DNA from 3 places in the Bacillus cereus group sp. RP37 genome. Region 2 is predicted to be linked to each of the others. Evidence: predicted binding sites of a transcription regulator. Region 2 holds the regulator's gene; each other region holds the start of a gene.

Region 1 (5,994 bases), 4.9 Mb from region 2:
GTTGGCGGTAACATGTTTAAATTAGCTGGATCCGTTATTTTGTTTGGTGTATTTTCGGCTTTCGTCATCGCACTTATTAAAACGATTCTCGTTCAATGGGGAGGGCTATAAATGTTACAAGGACACCGAACGTGGGTATTTGAAAACAAACCAGTTATTATTTCGACAGGAGTCGTTGGCGGGCCGTTTGAAGCAAAAGGGAAAATTCCAGAAGACTTCGATATCCTTCATGAAGATTTATGGCTCGGCCAAGATTCCTATGAAAAAGCACATAAAATTTTGTTCGAAGAAGCTTGTAGCCGCGCTACTGAAAAAGCAGAACTTCGTAAAGATGATATCCAATTCGTACTTGCAGGAGATTTAATTAATCAAATTACCCCTACAAGCTTTGCTTGCCGTACACTTGGCACTCCTTACCTCGGATTATTCGGTGCTTGTTCTACTTCTATGGAAGGTTTAGCACTTGGGGCAAGTATCGTAAATGCAAAAGGTGCAAAATATTTATTAACTGGGGCATCCAGCCATAACACTGCGGTTGAAAAACAATTCCGCTATCCAACTGAATACGGCGGTCAAAAACCACCTACTGCACAGTGGACAGTAACCGGGGCAGGCGCGGCTATTTTAAGTGACACTGGACATGGCCCTAGGGTAACATCTGCAACAATCGGACGAGTGGTTGATATGGGATTAACGGATCCATTTAATATGGGCGGTGCGATGGCTCCAGCCGCCGTCGATACAATTGAAGCCCACTTACGCGAACGCCAAATTGATGCCTCTTACTACGATTTAATCGTAACAGGCGACCTAGGACATGTCGGACGCGAAATTGCTTATGACTTACTACATAAACACGGAACAAAAGTGACAAGCGAACAGTTTCAAGATTGCGGGCTACTCATCTATAGAGAGGGGCAACCTGTCATAGCTGGCGCTAGTGGACCAGGATGTTCCGCAACAGTCGTGTACGGTCATTTATTAAACCGAATGAAAAGAGGAGAGTTCAAAAAAATACTTGTCGTTGCGACAGGCGCTTTACTATCTCCACTTACATTCCAACAAGAAGAAACGATTCCGTGTATCGCTCACGCCGTTTCGATTGAATTTGGAGGTGCAACGCAATGATTTTTTTCTGGGCTTTCGTCATTGGCGGACTCATATGTGTAATCGGCCAACTTATGTTTGATGTCGGCAAACTAACACCCGCTCATACAATGGCAACACTCGTTGTTGCCGGAGCTATATTAGATGGATTCAATTTGTATGAACCATTAATCGACTTTGCTGGAGCCGGGGCAACCGTACCTATTACAAGCTTTGGTAATGCCCTCGTTCACGGCGCAATGGAAGAAGCTGCAAAGCACGGAATCGTTGGCGTCATTACCGGCATGTTTAAAGTAACGAGCGCCGGCGTATCCGCAGCTATTATTTTCGGCTTTATTGGAGCATTGCTATTCAAACCGAAAGGATAAGAGGTGTTTGTATGACAGTTATCGCTAGCGTTAAAACCTGCCTTGCTAGTGTAAGGGGCTCTCAAGCAAGTTTAAGCTCTCTTTCACTAAATTCACAGGATGAAGAATCAAAACGTGTATTTCATGAATGTATGTTAGAAATGGACAGCATCATCGCTGATTTACAAAATAGAATTTCAGTATTAGAACGTGAAGAACCTCAATATAAAGGGTTTTAAGTAGACTGGAGGAAATGACTATGTCTCACCTGCCGGAATGGACACTTGTCATTCTTCGCTCTGTATTCATATTAATTATTTTATTCGCTATTACGAAATGGTTAGGGAAAAGACAAATCTCTCAGCTCTCCTTTTTTGAATACATAGCCGGAATGACAATCGGTGACATCGCTGCCCAAGTATCTACAGGGCTCGATTCAAAATTTTTCCACGGCGTCTTTGCGATACTCATTTTCGCTGCGGTACCTTTTCTCACAGGAATCCTCTCTTTAAAGAACAAAACAGCTCGAGATTTTTTTGAAGGAAAATCTACCGTATTAATAAAAGATGGAAAGGTACTCGAAGATAACTTAAAGAAAGAAAAATATACAAGTGACGAATTACTTGAACTACTGCGAGGAAAAAGTGCGTTCAGCGTAGCTGAAGTCGAATTTGCTGTCTTAGAACCGAGCGGAGAATTAAATGTATTATTAAAGAAAGATTCTCAGCCACTTACAGCAAAAGACATCGGTTTAAAAGTACCAAATGAAAAAGAACCGCAAACTGTTATTATGGATGGAAATGTACTAGATGAACCCCTTTCCTCTAGTGGACATAACCGCGCTTGGTTACATTCTGAACTAGAAAAACTCGGTGTTGTCATCGAAAATGTCTTTCTCGGCCAAGTTGACTCATATGGACAACTTACTATCGACATTTATAATGACAAGCTGCAAATGCCTTCTCCTCAAAACAAACCTTTATTATTGGCATCTTTAAAAAAATGTCATGCTGATCTTGAACTATTCTCCCTAGAAACAAAGTCGAAATCAGCAAGCGAAATGTATAGTAAAAACGCGAAACAAATCGAAAAGATTTTAAATAAAGTAACCTATCTTTTAAAAGAATAAATATCGAAAGAACGCTTCAGTAAAAAGGCGTTCTTTTCTTTTTTCTCCAGTTTTTATAACGTTTAAATTTATGTAATTCGGTTATGATGTTGAAGATACATAAGCAGGGAATTTCAAAAACATAGCGAATATTTCATGGTACAACTACATATTTTTTTGATTTAAAGTGGTTTCGTTTGACCTTTATTGACCATAATTGTATTATAAGACTAAGAAAGCTTTAGAAGGAGGAAATAACAGATGAATTTAATTCCTACAGTAATTGAACAAACAAATCGTGGAGAACGCGCTTACGATATTTACTCTCGACTATTAAAAGACCGCATCATTATGCTTGGTAGTGCAATTGATGACAACGTAGCTAACTCAATCGTTTCCCAGCTTTTATTCTTGGAATCTCAAGATCCAGAAAAAGATATTCACATCTACATCAACAGCCCTGGTGGTTCTATCACAGCAGGTATGGCAATCTATGATACAATGCAGTTTATTAAGCCACAAGTATCAACAATCTGTATCGGTATGGCTGCATCTATGGGTGCATTCTTACTTGCAGCAGGTGAAAAAGGAAAACGTTATGCACTTCCAAACAGTGAAGTAATGATTCACCAACCACTTGGCGGAGCACAAGGTCAAGCGACTGAAATCGAAATCGCTGCTAAACGTATCCTATTCTTACGTGAAAAACTAAACCAAATTCTTGCTGACCGCACAGGCCAACCAATTGAAGTACTACAACGCGACACAGACCGCGACAACTTCATGACAGCAGAAAAAGCTTTAGAATACGGTTTAATCGATAAGATCTTTACAAATCGTTAATAACTAAAAGCGGAAGCGGCTCGTTCAGCTCTGACTGGCTAAGGTTCTTAGACACGAAGAGTTAGCCACTGGCGCTAGATACAACTTAAAGCAGAAGCGCCCTATTACAGGGCGCTTTTTTTATGGCTAGGCCTCCGCGCGAACATACCCCATCTAGTATCTCCCTGAATATATCAACGATTTTCCAATTATATCGAACACAACTCAAATTATATCAACGGTTCGACACAACATATCGATCTACCGACAATCCTCGACAAGCAGAAGCGCCCTACATACCCCCCACCCAACAAATAGCAAAACAAAAAAGCTATCGCACATGCGCGATAGCTTTTTACTGTACATATGCAGCTAATGCCTCTAAAGCCTCTTCTGCATCTGAACCTTCTGTTGTAATTGTTATCATGCTACCAGTTCCAATTGCTAAGCTCATAATCCCCATTATGCTCTTTGCATTTACTGTCTTTCCATCTTTCTCGATGAAAATATCCGCATGAAAGCGATTGGCCTCTTGTACAAACAACGCAGCCGGACGTGCTTGTAAACCGTTTTTTAATGAAACCTGAACTCGTTTTTGAACCACAGCTCCATTTCCCCTTTAACCTCTTATTTTTTTGCTACCGTTTCCCCCGCGCGTAACTTCTCTGCAATATCATCGATTTTACGCAAGCGGTGATTAATACCCGATTTACTAATTTTCCCCCCGGATACCATCTCACCTAACTCTTTCAATGTTACATCTTGATAATCTCTTCGTAGTTGCGCAATTTCTCGTAGTTTATCTGGCAATATATCAAGACCAACCGTCTCATCAATATAACGGATGTTTTCAATTTGCCTTAACGCTGCACCAATTGTTTTATTTAAATTGGCTGTTTCGCAATTCACTAAACGATTTACTGAATTACGCATATCGCGAACGATTCGAATGTCTTCAAATCTTAAAAGTGCATTGTGAGCACCTATAATATTTAAAAACTCTGTAATCTTTTCCGCTTCTTTCAAATACGTAATGTACCCTTTTCTTCTTTCCAATGTCTTACTATTTAAATCAAATCCGTTCATCAGTTCACATATAGCATCATTATGTTCCTTATATAACGAAAAGATTTCTAAATGATAAGATGATGTTTCTGGGTTATTTACTGAACCACCTGCTAAAAATGCACCGCGTAAATACGATCGTTTACAACATTTCTTCTCAATCAATTCTTGTGATATATTTCGAATAAATGAAAAGTCGTCTCGAACGATATGAAGATCAGCTAATATTTCGCGAGACTTCTCAACAAGCCGTACGATATATACATTATTTTTCTTCAATCGCATTTTTTTACGAACAAGTAATTCTACCGTCACGTCATATCCTTTTTTCAAAAGCGTATAAATCCTTCTTGCAATTGCCGCATTTTCCGTTTGAATATCGATAGATAGACGACGGTTTGAAAAAGAAAGCGATCCGTTCATTCGAAGTAACGCTGATAATTCTGCTTTCTCACAGCATTCCTTCATCTCAAGATTCGTCAACTCTTTCTTTGTTTCTGATGCAAATGACACAGTCAACACCTCCTTATACGATTATTGTGGAACAAAAATCTTGTCCTATATGAAAGGATGAGCGTTACCTCAAACGAGGCAACGCACATCTACAACAGTGAATATAAAATAGAAGCTAACTTTAATGTATCGTGTCTTACAACACGATCATCATACTTCGCTAATTGATCTTGAATGACATCAATATTGTTTTCGGTAAAACGTTCTTCATCTACTACAACTGGCGCCGACATTTCTTCTTCATATAACTGACGTAATTCACAAGGAATATCACGGTTATTTACAATTGCAGTATCGATAAATGGTTTACCTAAATGATCATGTAACGCCTGCACATGGTCAAACGCAGTATATCCCATCGTTTCACCAGCTTGCGTCATAACATTACATACATATACCTTCTTCGCTTTTGCAGCAAGAACAGCGTCCCCGATTTTGTTAACAACTAAATTCGGTAATATACTCGTATACAAACTTCCTGGACCGAAAACAAGTAAATCAGCTCGTTTAATCTCAGCCAACGTTTCATGTAACGGCTCTACATCTTCTGGAGTTAAAAAGACACGGTTAATCTTCTTTCCGAAATAAGGAATCTTTGATTCACCTGTTACAATTTCTCCATCTTCTAGTACTGCATGCAGTACTGCACTTTGGTTCGCTGCCGGCAATACACGTCCTCTAACATTTAACACTTTACTCGTTTCTGTAATCGCATGGAAGAAGTCTCCTGTAATCGAGGTCATACCCGCCAATAATAAATTTCCTAACGCATGACCTTTCAGTCCGTCTCCCGTTGTGAAACGATGCTGAAATAAAGCTTCCACCAGCGGTTCTACATCTGATAACGCAACAAGTACGTTACGAATGTCACCTGGGGGTGGAATTTCTAGCTCATCACGTAATCTACCTGAACTGCCGCCATCATCAGCGATTGTAACAACTGCTGTAATATCCACAGGATATTGTTTTAATCCTCGTAATAAAACAGAGAGTCCAGTACCGCCTCCCATGATAACAATTTTAGGTTTTCTC
Region 2 (5,994 bases):
TACGTTAAATCCAAGATGTTTATTACGTTTTAACGCGTCTGCACCAACGTTAGATGTCATAATAACAATTGTATTACGGAAATCAACTGTACGCCCTTTAGAATCCGTTAAGCGACCATCTTCTAATACTTGTAGTAAAATGTTAAACACATCAGGATGAGCTTTCTCTACTTCATCTAATAGGACAACTGAATATGGCTTACGGCGAACCTTCTCAGTTAATTGACCGCCTTCTTCATATCCAACATATCCTGGAGGAGATCCAACTAAACGAGAGGTAGAATGCTTCTCCATGTACTCAGACATATCGATGCGAATCATTGCATCCTCATCACCGAACATAGATTCTGCTAATGCTCTTGCTAGCTCCGTTTTACCTACACCTGTTGGTCCTAAGAAAATAAAGGAACCAATCGGACGTTTCGGATCTTTCAATCCTGCTCTAGCACGACGAACAGCTTTCGCTACAGCTACTACCGCTTCATCTTGACCAATAACACGATCGTGAAGAATGGATTCTAAGTTTAATAATTTATCAGTCTCTGTTTGTGCAAGTTTAGAAACCGGGATACGAGTCCACGTAGAAACGACATTTGCAATATCTTCTACTGTCACTTCCGAGTTTTCTTTTCCTTGTTGCTCTTTCCATTGACGCTTCGTATCTTCTAACTTCTCACGTAAGCGTTGTTCCATATCACGTAAGGAAGCAGCTTTTTCAAATTCTTGACTTTGTACAGCTGCATCTTTTTCTTTTCTAATTTCCTCAAGCTTCACTTCAAGCTCTTTTAGATTTGGTGGTGTTGTATAAGAGCGTAAGCGAACCTTTGAAGCAGCTTCATCAATTAAATCAATTGCTTTATCTGGTAAGAAACGATCTGTAATATAACGGTCTGAAAGCTTTACAGCTGCATCAATTGCATCATCTGTAATAGATACACGGTGATGTGCCTCGTAACGATCACGTAAACCTTTCAAGATTTGAGTTGATTCGTCTAAACTTGGCTCATCAACGTGAATTGGTTGGAAACGTCTCTCTAAAGCCGCGTCTTTTTCAATATATTTGCGATATTCATCTAACGTTGTCGCCCCAATACATTGTAACTCCCCGCGAGCTAAAGATGGTTTTAAAATATTCGATGCATCAATAGCACCTTCTGCTCCACCTGCACCAATTAATGTATGAAGTTCATCAATAAATAGAATAATATTTCCTGCTTGACGGATTTCATCCATAACTTTCTTCAAACGATCTTCAAATTCACCACGATACTTCGTTCCAGCTACCACTGTACCCATATCTAGTGTCATAACACGCTTATCTCTTAAAGTTTCAGGAACTTCATTATTTACAATTTGTTGTGCTAATCCTTCTGCAATTGCCGTTTTACCTACACCAGGCTCTCCAATTAATACAGGATTGTTTTTTGTTCTACGGCTTAAAACTTCAATTACACGTTGAATTTCTTTACCACGCCCAATAACAGGGTCTAAACGATTTTCACGTGCAACAACTGTTAAATCACGTGCTAAACTATCAAGTGTTGGTGTATTTGCATTTGTTGAAGAACCACCTTGGTGACCTGAACTTGCTTCATTACTTCCAAGAAGTTGCAATACTTGTTGTCTTGCCTTATTTAAGCTAACACCTAAGTTATTTAAAACACGTGCTGCTACACCTTCACCTTCACGGATTAAACCAAGTAAGATATGTTCTGTTCCAACGTAAGAATGACCTAATTTACGAGCTTCATCCATAGACAACTCAATAACCTTTTTCGCACGCGGTGTATAATGTACCGTTTGAGAAGCTTCTGTTCCGCGTCCAATTAACGCTTCTACCTCTTTTTGAACTTTCTCTGGACTTAACCCAAGAGCAATTAACGCTTTTGCTGCAATTCCTTCACCTTCGCGTACAAGCCCAAGTAAAATATGTTCTGTTCCAATATTATTATGCCCAATACGAATTGCTTCCTCTTGAGATAAAGCTAATACTTTCTGTGCTCTTTCTGTAAATCTTCCAAACATCATAGAAATCGCCTCCTACTTGCGCTTAGTTTTTTTCAATACGTAATCGCTCACGGATTAAGGTTGCTCTTCGATAATCTCTTTCTTCTGGTCCTAAATGTCCTCCTGCATATTGTTGTAAAATGCCTGGTTGTGTAAGAACCATTAGCTCAGTCAAAATATTTCTCGATACACCTTTTATATATCCTAAATCAATACCCAGTCGTACATCTGATAAGCAGGTGGCCGCTTCCGCAGATTGAATTAACCGACTGTTTGCTAGTATGCCATAAGAGCGATAAACTTTATCTTCAAGCTCAATACTTGAATTTTGTACAATTAATTCTCTAGCCATTTTTTCTTGTTGTATGATTTGTTGAATGACACTCTTTAAATCTGCAATAATATCTTCTTCAGATTTTCCTAGCGTCATTTGATTTGACACCTGAAATATATTACCTAACGCTTCGCTACCTTCACCGTATATTCCTCTTACTACTAACCCTAATTTTTGAATTACTTGTATAATACGGCTAATTCTTTTCGTTAAAACGAGTCCCGGTAAGTGAATCATTACGGAAGCCCTTAATCCTGTACCGACGTTAGTAGGACAACTCGTAATATATCCAAGTGATTCATCAAAAGCATATTCAACCTCTTCCTCTATCCAATTATCTATTTGATTGGCACTTTGAAGAGCCTCTGATAACTGCAACCCTGAAAATAAGCACTGAATCCGAATATGGTCTTCTTCATTAAGCATGACACTAATATGTTCATTTTCTGACAATAGGCATGCTCCATATTCTGTACCTGCAAGGTTGGGGCTAATTAAATGCTTTTCAACTAATACTCTCCTTTGAAGAGGCGTTAATTCATTCATTTTTAATAGTTCAAACTCTCCAAAAGGTTCTACCGTTTTATTTATAAATTCCTTTTTAAATAATTCATGAATCTGTTTAGCTTCTTCTTCATTTTGCATAGTAGAGAATTGATATTTTTTAAAATTACGAGCCAAACGAATTCGACTACTTAAAACAATATCAGAATCAGGGCCATCCCCCTTCATCCATGGACTAATCGCTTCATTCATAATTTTGTCCAGTGACATAGAACTATTCCCCCTCTCTATGCTCACTAAGCTGATTTTCAAGACCTCGAATTTTATCCCTTACCTCAGCAGCTTTCTCAAACTCCTCTTTCTGTACGTATTGTTTCAGAATGAGTTTTAGTTCATCTAATTCTTTCTTTAAGTGAATATTTCCTTCTATACGTTCCGGAATTTTTCCACAATGATCTGTATGCCCGCCGTGAAGACGTTTTAATAATGGCTTTAAATGTTCCTTAAATGTATCGTAACAAGAGGCACATCCAAAGCGTCCCACCTTTGTAAATTGCTCGTATGTCATCTTACAATCTGGACACCTTAATATACTTTTATTTGAAAATCCATTTTTGCCTTCTTCAAACATTGTTGATTCACCGTGTAATAACCCAGCAAATAAATCATGGAATGAAAAGCTAGACTGCGATGATTGAAAGAAAGACGTATAGCCACTTTGTTCTGCACATTGCTCACAAAGATGAACTTCCGTCTTCTTTTCGTTGATTACTTTTGTATAATGTAAAGTTGCTGGTCTTATATTACAGTTTTGACAAGTCATCACTATCCCCACCTTTACAACAGGAACGATCTATCTCATAGTACTTTTCATACATTACTAGATTGTTCACTTTCCTTTATTCGTTTAAATAAAAGTGCGTGTTCTTTTTTTCAAAACTTCTACAATATTTAACTGCCTTATCTTTTAGTTATCATTCTTTTACAAAAGCTGTATTTATTTATATTTCAGTGTTCTTAACATTGCGCATAATATTCGAGCCCTAAGTTCATCTCGAGAAGGAACATCCATTGATAATACAGAGCGATCTAGTACACTTAACATAAGTTTAGCTTCACGATTTGTTATGATTCCCTCTTCTATTAAACGTATAATCATACTCTCTGCATTTCCTTGCGCAACGCTATGATCAATCATATGAAGCATTTGATCAATAATGTCTATATCGTCATGCAGTTTGACTTTTATAATGCGAATGTAACCTCCTCCACCACGTTTACTTTCTACTACAAATCCTCTTTCTAACGTAAAACGGGTATTGATTACATAATTGATTTGAGATGGTACGCACTCGAATTGATCCGCAATCTCATTTCTTTTGATTTCAATCACATTATTATTACTTAAGTCAATAACTTGCTTTAGATATTGCTCAATGATATCAGATATATTTCTCATTTATCCGCCACCTTTATTGACTTTGACTATCTTTGACTTTAATTATATACGTATTAATAAAATTTGCAACTCTTTTGCTTATTCACTATCCTAGCCACATTCCCCTGTATTTAATCAAAATAATAATAATTTAAACACATTTTTTACTTACTATGGATTATAAAAGAAAACACGAAAAAACACGAGTCATTTGACTCGTGTTTAGTTGCTTGGCGACGTCCTACTCTCACAGGGACAAGGTCCCAACTACCATCGGCGCTAGAGAGCTTAACTTCCGTGTTCGGTATGGGAACGGGTGTGACCTCTCTGCCATCATCACCAAACTATGAAGGCATATTCCTTCAAAACTAGATAACATTTGCTTCATATTATATGGTTAAGTCCTCGATCTATTAGTATTCGTCAGCTCCACATGTCACCATGCTTCCACCTCGAACCTATCAACCTGATCATCTTTCAGGGATCTTACTAGCTTACGCTATGGGAAATCTCATCTTGAGGGGGGCTTCATGCTTAGATGCTTTCAGCACTTATCCCTTCCGCACATAGCTACCCAGCTATGCCCTTGGCAGAACAACTGGTACACCAGCGGTGCGTCCATCCCGGTCCTCTCGTACTAAGGACAGCTCCTCTCAAATTTCCTACGCCCACGACGGATAGGGACCGAACTGTCTCACGACGTTCTGAACCCAGCTCGCGTACCGCTTTAATGGGCGAACAGCCCAACCCTTGGGACCGACTACAGCCCCAGGATGCGATGAGCCGACATCGAGGTGCCAAACCTCCCCGTCGATGTGGACTCTTGGGGGAGATAAGCCTGTTATCCCCGGGGTAGCTTTTATCCGTTGAGCGATGGCCCTTCCATGCGGAACCACCGGATCACTAAGCCCGACTTTCGTCCCTGCTCGACTTGTAGGTCTCGCAGTCAAGCTCCCTTATGCCTTTGCACTCTACGAATGATTTCCAACCATTCTGAGGGAACCTTTGGGCGCCTCCGTTACACTTTAGGAGGCGACCGCCCCAGTCAAACTGCCCACCTGACACTGTCTCCCGGGTCGATAAGACCCGTAGGTTAGAATTTCAATACAGTCAGGGCGGTATCCCACCAGCGCCTCCACCGAAGCTAGCGCTCCGGTTTCAATGGCTCCCGCCTATCCTGTACAAACTGTACCAAAATTCAATATCAGGCTACAGTAAAGCTCCACGGGGTCTTTCCGTCCTGTCGCGGGTAACCTGCATCTTCACAGGTACTATAATTTCACCGAGTCTCTGGTTGAGACAGTGCCCAAATCGTTACACCTTTCGTGCGGGTCGGAACTTACCCGACAAGGAATTTCGCTACCTTAGGACCGTTATAGTTACGGCCGCCGTTTACTGGGGCTTCAGTTCAGAGCTTCGCTTACGCTAACCCCTCTCCTTAACCTTCCAGCACCGGGCAGGTGTCAGCCCCTATACTTCGCCTTACGGCTTCGCAGAGACCTGTGTTTTTGCTAAACAGTCGCTTGGGCCTATTCACTGCGGCTTTCCGTTAAGAAAGCACCCCTTCTCCCGAAGTTACGGGGTCATTTTGCCGAGTTCCTTAACCAGAGTTCTCTCGCACACCTTAGGATTCTCTCCTCGCCTACCTGTGTCGGTTTGCGGTACAGGCACCTTTTATCTCGCTAGAAGCTTTTCTTGGCAGCGGGGAATC
Region 3 (5,994 bases), 1.1 Mb from region 2:
AGTGGTCTTTCACATCTTTTTCTGTAACACTCTTCTTAATTGCTTCATTCATAGCAAGTTTGAACTTAATTTGATTTTTGAAATCGGCTTCATCTTTTAAACGATTGTTTTCTAGTACTGCTGTGAATTGATCTCCGTATTGATTTTTCGCTTTTTGTACTTCTTTATCTACATCATCGTCAGATACTTTATATTTTTTTGTGATAACGTCTTGTGCCATCATTTCGTATAGCATGTCTTTTCCATAACGATCTTTCAACTGCTTTTCGAAGTCACTCTTCGTAATGGTTGAGTCTGTTGCCGTAGCGACTGTAGTTGAGCCGTTTTTTTGTCCACAAGCAGATAGCATTAATATACTTAGTAGTGCAGTAATAATGAAAATATGTTTCCCTCTCATGCTAACACCTCATCCGAATATGTTATCGCTATTGTAGAATATAGAAGTGAACATGAAGTGAATTTTTAATGTTTTTTCCCCGTAAACTGTAAAAAAAGTACACCAACAATACTGTTGGTGTACGATGGAATCAAAGGTGATCGGTCTTTTTGGAATAGGCACGCTTACCTTGCTCTATATTCTTTTGTTCTTGTTCATTTTTTTGCGTACGCTTTGCATTATTATCGCGTGCTTTTTTGTCGTTATCACTTGTATGTGGCATATGTATCAACTCCATTTCTAAACGTTGTACGTTTATCATTTCCTTTTTCGTAAAGACTATGTATAGCAGTGCATTCATGAATAATAAGGGTGGATTAGAAATGGATTTGAAGTTGAATTATACCGAACTTATAAAGAAGTTAATCGTTGTAATCGTCGCAGGTTTGTTAAACGCGATTGGAATGAATTTATTTTTAACGCCAGCGAAAGTGTACGCGAGTGGTTTTGCTGGATTGTCTCAATTATTATCACAAATATTAAGTGACTTTTTATCTATTCATATATCAACGGGGGTATTGTTTAGCTTATTTAATATTCCTGTCGTTATTTTAGCGTGGAAAAAGGTTGGGAAGGCTTTTACTTTTTTTAGTTTTCTTTGCGTTATATTTATGACTTTGTTTCTAGAAATTATCCCAGTTAAAGCAGTTTCGAACGACATCATATTGAATGCGATTTTTGGCGGGATAATTTCAGCAATTGGGGTAGGGATTGCTTTAAAGTGGGGGGCTTCTACAGGTGGTTTAGATATCATCGCGATGATTTTATCTAAGATAAAAGATAAACCTGTTGGCACATACTTTTTCTTTTTTAATGCAATTATCATTATCGCTGCAGGTTATGTATATGGATGGGAAAAAGCGTTATATACTTTGTTGACGTTGTATGTTTCAACGAGAATTATTGATGCGATTCATACCCGTCACGTGAAGATTACAGCATTAATCGTTACGAAGAATGGGGCAGATGTACGCAAGGCGATTCATTCACGCTTAGTGAGGGGGATTACAACTATACCGGCAACAGGTGCTTATACAAATGAAAATAAGGAAATGTTAATGATTGTGATTACTCGTTACGAATTGTATGAATTAGAGAGGGTTATTAAACAAGTGGACCCAGGTGCATTTACAAACGTACTGCAAACGGTTGGGGTGTTTGGATTGTTTCGAAAAGATTAAAGAGGACCAAAGCTGGTCCTCTTTTTTAATGTAAATTCGTAATGTTTTGCAACTGCTCCTGCATTTCGCGTAGCTGAACTTTTTCAGCTGTTGAAGAGTTTGCATAAGCAGATTGCAAAGCGTTTTTTGCTCTATATACGAGATCTTGTTGCTCAGTGCCGCTTGAACAAGATACGGCATTTGTGACAGCATCTCTAGCTTGTTGGAATAGTAAGTTCCCCATTTAAACCCCTCCAAAAGAAGAGTTGTTTCTCGCTTTTTCTGCCTCAGCTAATGTACCTCTGTACGGGAATCTTGCATCATGCTTCATAACAGCATCGGCTCCTTGTTGGATAAAACGTTTTGATTTGTTCTTTTTACCCATTCGAAAAACCCCCTTTATTTAGCTGAAAACAATCGACGCGCTGACTTTTGCGTCTAATTATAGTATGAGCGTTTGGCGAGAAACTATAAGCAGGGAATTTTTAGATTATAACCCAAGAACCTCTTCTAAATATAGAGCGATACCATCTTCTTCATTCGTTAACGTTGTATGGTTTGCAAGTGATTTTAATTCAGGGATGGCATTTCCCATTGCGATGCCGTGACCAGCAAATTCAATCATTTCAAAGTCGTTATCTTCATCACCGAAAGCGATAATTCGCTCTTGTGGAATGTTGTAATGATTAGAAATTTTTTGTAATCCGACAGCTTTATTTAACCCGCTTTTTACAATTTCAATAATTGGCCAAGGTGCGCCCCATTTTCTGTGATCGATTACTTCAGCATGCATATCAGTTAAGTGTTGACGAATTGCACTGGAATGCTCGTCATGTGCGTCGATTAATAAGCAAGTTGGATGATCGTTTAAAATATTTAATAAGTCTCCTGTAAAAATCTTTGGAGAACCGAATTCGAAAATATGTTTTTTATCTTCATCAATTTCACGAACATACACATCGTCCATTACTTCAGCATATATATTTTTCACGCCAAAATCAAAGCAAGCTCGGACAATTTCTTGAGCTGTTGCTAGCTCGAGAGGTGAGTGATGTGTACCCCACTTTGAATCAAGAGGGTGATGTACGTAAGCGCCATTAAAGTTTACGATTGGTGTGTTAAGACCAAGTTCTTTATAGTAATCAAAACTAGCGCGGAATGGACGTCCTGTTGAAATAACGACAATATGTCCTTGTTCTTTTGCTTTTGCAATTGTATGTTTCGTTCGAGTAGAAATTATTTTGTTGTCTGTTAATAAAGTGCCGTCTAAGTCTAATGCGATTAAATGCTGTTTTTTCATAATTTCACCTCTTATAATAATTTTTTTGTTTTTATCTGTATTTCCGTTTTTTAATATGCAGAAATAAGAGGTTAAACTGGGTGATACCACCATAGATGGGAATTTCACTATATATCCATCTTACGTCTCGAAGTGCTGTGGTGTCTACTATTTCTCGCTGGAAATTAGGAAAAGTCAACATCTTTTTAGAAAGTTCAAACAATGTTTCTTTCATTATGTACAAATTGTGAAAAGGGTTACATTGCTCGTATGAGGAGGCTTATAATGAACATGTAATCTTCTCGTATATGTTTGACTCTCCTTTGAAACTAGCCTAGAGTAGGTTGGTTTCTTTTTTTTCTACAAATAGGGAAGAAATCCCTGCTTACACTTGTGTCATTCATATATATGTACAAGAACGAGATGTAGTACTTGTTTCCTAAACATGACAGAAAAGCTTTCTTTTAAAATGGATATACTAATGAGGCAAGACGTCATGGAAGGAGAATGAAGATGGGACAAAATCGCAGGTTTCGTTCTGGACAAAAAGCGCCAAATGATGGCATTTACGTAGAAATTGGTGAAACGGGAAGTATGGTGAAAAATCCCCAAATGGTACAATTAACTGCCGGTGAAAAGTTTCCAGAGAACACGAATCATAACCGTCAGTGGACATATAAAAGAAAACCGTAAAAGGAGCCGCAATCATCATTGCGGCTTTTTTGTCATTACACGTTATAATTTCATTTACCGTATATTTTTCAATTGTATCATGCATGCGCACTTTTCTTTTTTCCAATAATAAGTTTGAAAATACATAAGCAAAATTATTGTATAAAAAAGTCAGTTGGCGTATAATCAAATCAAAGGTCAAAGAAAGTCAAACATTTGGAGGGCTGTAAAGATGGACTTAAATCAAATGACAACAAAAACACAAGAGGCGATTATGAGTGCCCAATCTTTAGCGGTGTCTCATCATCATCAAGAAGTAGATACTGTTCATCTCTTGTTTACATTATTAGAAGAGCAAGATGGGTTAGCAGTACGTATTTTTCAAAAAATGAATGTCGATATAGAAGCGTTAAAGCAAGGTGCCGAAAGTTTAATTAAGAAAAAGCCTTCTGTAACGGGAAGCGGAGCAGAAGCGGGCAAATTATATATAACAGGTGCTCTGCAACAACTACTTGTAAGAGCAGGAAAAGAAGCAGAGAAATTGCAAGATGACTACATTTCAGTTGAACATGTATTGCTTGCTTTTTCTGAAGAAAAAGGCGATATAAATCAATTACTTACAAGATTTCATATTACGAAAGACAACTTATTACAGTCTTTAATGACAGTTCGGGGGAATCAAAGAGTGACTAGTCAAAATCCAGAAGCAACTTATGAAGCGTTAGAAAAATATGGCCGTGATCTAGTGGCGGAAGTAAGAGCGGGGAAAATTGACCCTGTAATCGGCCGTGATAGTGAAATTCGCCGCGTCATTCGTATCCTTTCACGTAAAACGAAAAACAACCCGGTTTTAATTGGTGAGCCAGGTGTTGGTAAAACAGCAATCGTTGAAGGATTAGCACAGCGTATTGTAAAGAAGGATGTACCTGAAGGATTAAAAGATAGAACAATCTTTGCGTTAGATATGAGTGCGCTTGTAGCTGGAGCAAAATTCCGCGGTGAATTTGAAGAGCGTCTGCAAGCGGTATTAAATGAAATTAAAAAGAGTGAAGGCCGCATTTTATTATTCATTGATGAACTTCATACAATCGTCGGCGCTGGTAAAACAGAAGGTGCGATGGACGCAGGAAATATGTTAAAACCGATGCTTGCGCGTGGTGAATTGCATTGTATCGGGGCGACAACGTTAGATGAATATCGTAAATATATTGAGAAAGATCCAGCGCTAGAAAGACGTTTCCAACAAGTATTAGCAGAAGAACCAACTGTTGAAGATACAATTTCCATTTTACGTGGATTAAAAGAGCGTTTTGAAATTTATCACGGTGTAAATATTCATGACCGCGCGATTGTAGCAGCATCTGTTTTATCAGATCGATATATTTCAGATCGCTTCTTACCTGATAAAGCGATCGATCTTGTTGACGAAGCGTGCGCAACAATTCGTACAGAAATTGATTCTATGCCGACAGAATTAGATGAAGTAACGCGCCGCATTATGCAGCTGGAAATTGAAGAAGCGGCTCTTGGAAAAGAGAAGGACTTTGGTAGCCAAGAACGTCTCAAAACATTGCAACGTGAATTATCGGATTTAAAAGAAGTTGCAAGTGGTATGAGAGCGAAATGGGAGAAAGAAAAAGAAGATATTCACAAAGTTCGTGACTTACGTGAACATTTAGAGCGACTGCGCCGTGAATTAGAAGAAGCAGAAGGTAATTACGATTTAAATAAAGCAGCGGAACTTCGTCACGGGAAAATTCCTGCAATTGAAAAAGAGTTAAAAGAAGCAGAAGAAATGGGCGCGCATAATAAACAAGAAAATCGTTTATTACGTGAGGAAGTAAGTGAAGAAGAGATTGCTGATATTGTTTCACGCTGGACTGGTATTCCTGTCGCAAAACTCGTTGAAGGTGAACGCGAGAAATTACTACGCTTAGAGCAAATTTTATCAGAGCGTGTAATCGGACAAGAGGAAGCGGTAAGCTTAGTATCAGACGCAGTTCTTCGTGCACGCGCCGGTATTAAAGACCCGAACCGTCCGATTGGTTCCTTCATCTTCTTAGGACCGACTGGTGTTGGTAAAACAGAACTTGCAAAAACGTTAGCACAGTCTTTATTCGATAGTGAAGAGCAAATGATTCGTATCGATATGTCTGAGTATATGGAGAAACATGCTGTGTCACGCTTAATTGGTGCGCCTCCTGGATATGTTGGATATGAAGAGGGCGGTCAATTAACAGAAGCAGTAAGACGTAAACCATATTCTGTTATTTTATTAGACGAAATCGAAAAAGCACATCCAGAAGTATTTAACATTTTATTACAAATGTTAGATGATGGACGCATTACAGATTCACAAGGTCGTACAGTAGACTTTAAAAACACGGTCATTATTATGACTTCAAATATTGGATCCGCTCATTTGTTAGATGGATTAGAAGAAGATG

What was found. The regulator CtsR, encoded in region 2, represses protease genes until heat stress. The targets are predictions, from matches to a motif close to ATGGTCAATAAAGGTCAAACA.
Positions count from the first base shown of each region.
Region 1: the regulator CtsR is predicted to act here: its motif matches at 2,757-2,777, upstream of clpP (ATP-dependent Clp endopeptidase proteolytic subunit ClpP).
Region 3: the regulator CtsR is predicted to act here: its motif matches at 3,742-3,762, upstream of clpB (ATP-dependent chaperone ClpB).

Region 1 covers NZ_JARVHP010000001.1:361,024-367,017, reverse strand. The annotation lists gene spoVAC (stage V sporulation protein AC) at 1-111, shown strand, start outside; gene spoVAD (stage V sporulation protein AD) at 112-1,128, shown strand; gene spoVAE (stage V sporulation protein AE) at 1,125-1,475, shown strand; gene QCI44_RS01765 (DUF1657 domain-containing protein) at 1,487-1,693, shown strand; gene QCI44_RS01760 (DUF421 domain-containing protein) at 1,714-2,583, shown strand; gene clpP (ATP-dependent Clp endopeptidase proteolytic subunit ClpP) at 2,824-3,405, shown strand; gene QCI44_RS01750 (HPr family phosphocarrier protein) at 3,740-3,988, opposite strand; gene whiA (DNA-binding protein WhiA) at 4,012-4,962, opposite strand; gene QCI44_RS01740 (gluconeogenesis factor YvcK family protein) at 5,052-5,994, opposite strand, start outside.
Region 2 covers NZ_JARVHP010000001.1:5,290,494-5,296,487, forward strand. The annotation lists gene clpC (ATP-dependent protease ATP-binding subunit ClpC) at 1-2,028, opposite strand, end outside; gene mcsB (protein-arginine kinase McsB) at 2,051-3,115, opposite strand; gene mcsA (protein-arginine kinase activator protein McsA) at 3,120-3,668, opposite strand; gene ctsR (transcriptional regulator CtsR) at 3,843-4,304, opposite strand; rRNA gene rrf (5S ribosomal RNA) at 4,512-4,627, opposite strand; rRNA gene QCI44_RS27850 (23S ribosomal RNA) at 4,677-5,994, opposite strand, start outside.
Region 3 covers NZ_JARVHP010000001.1:4,205,839-4,211,832, reverse strand. The annotation lists gene prsA (peptidylprolyl isomerase PrsA) at 1-397, opposite strand, end outside; gene QCI44_RS22240 (DUF3941 domain-containing protein) at 528-659, opposite strand; gene QCI44_RS22235 (YitT family protein) at 760-1,617, shown strand; gene QCI44_RS22230 (DUF3813 domain-containing protein) at 1,643-1,840, opposite strand; gene QCI44_RS22225 (hypothetical protein) at 1,841-1,981, opposite strand; gene QCI44_RS22220 (Cof-type HAD-IIB family hydrolase) at 2,087-2,896, opposite strand; gene QCI44_RS22215 (YjzC family protein) at 3,389-3,568, shown strand; gene clpB (ATP-dependent chaperone ClpB) at 3,780-5,994, shown strand, end outside.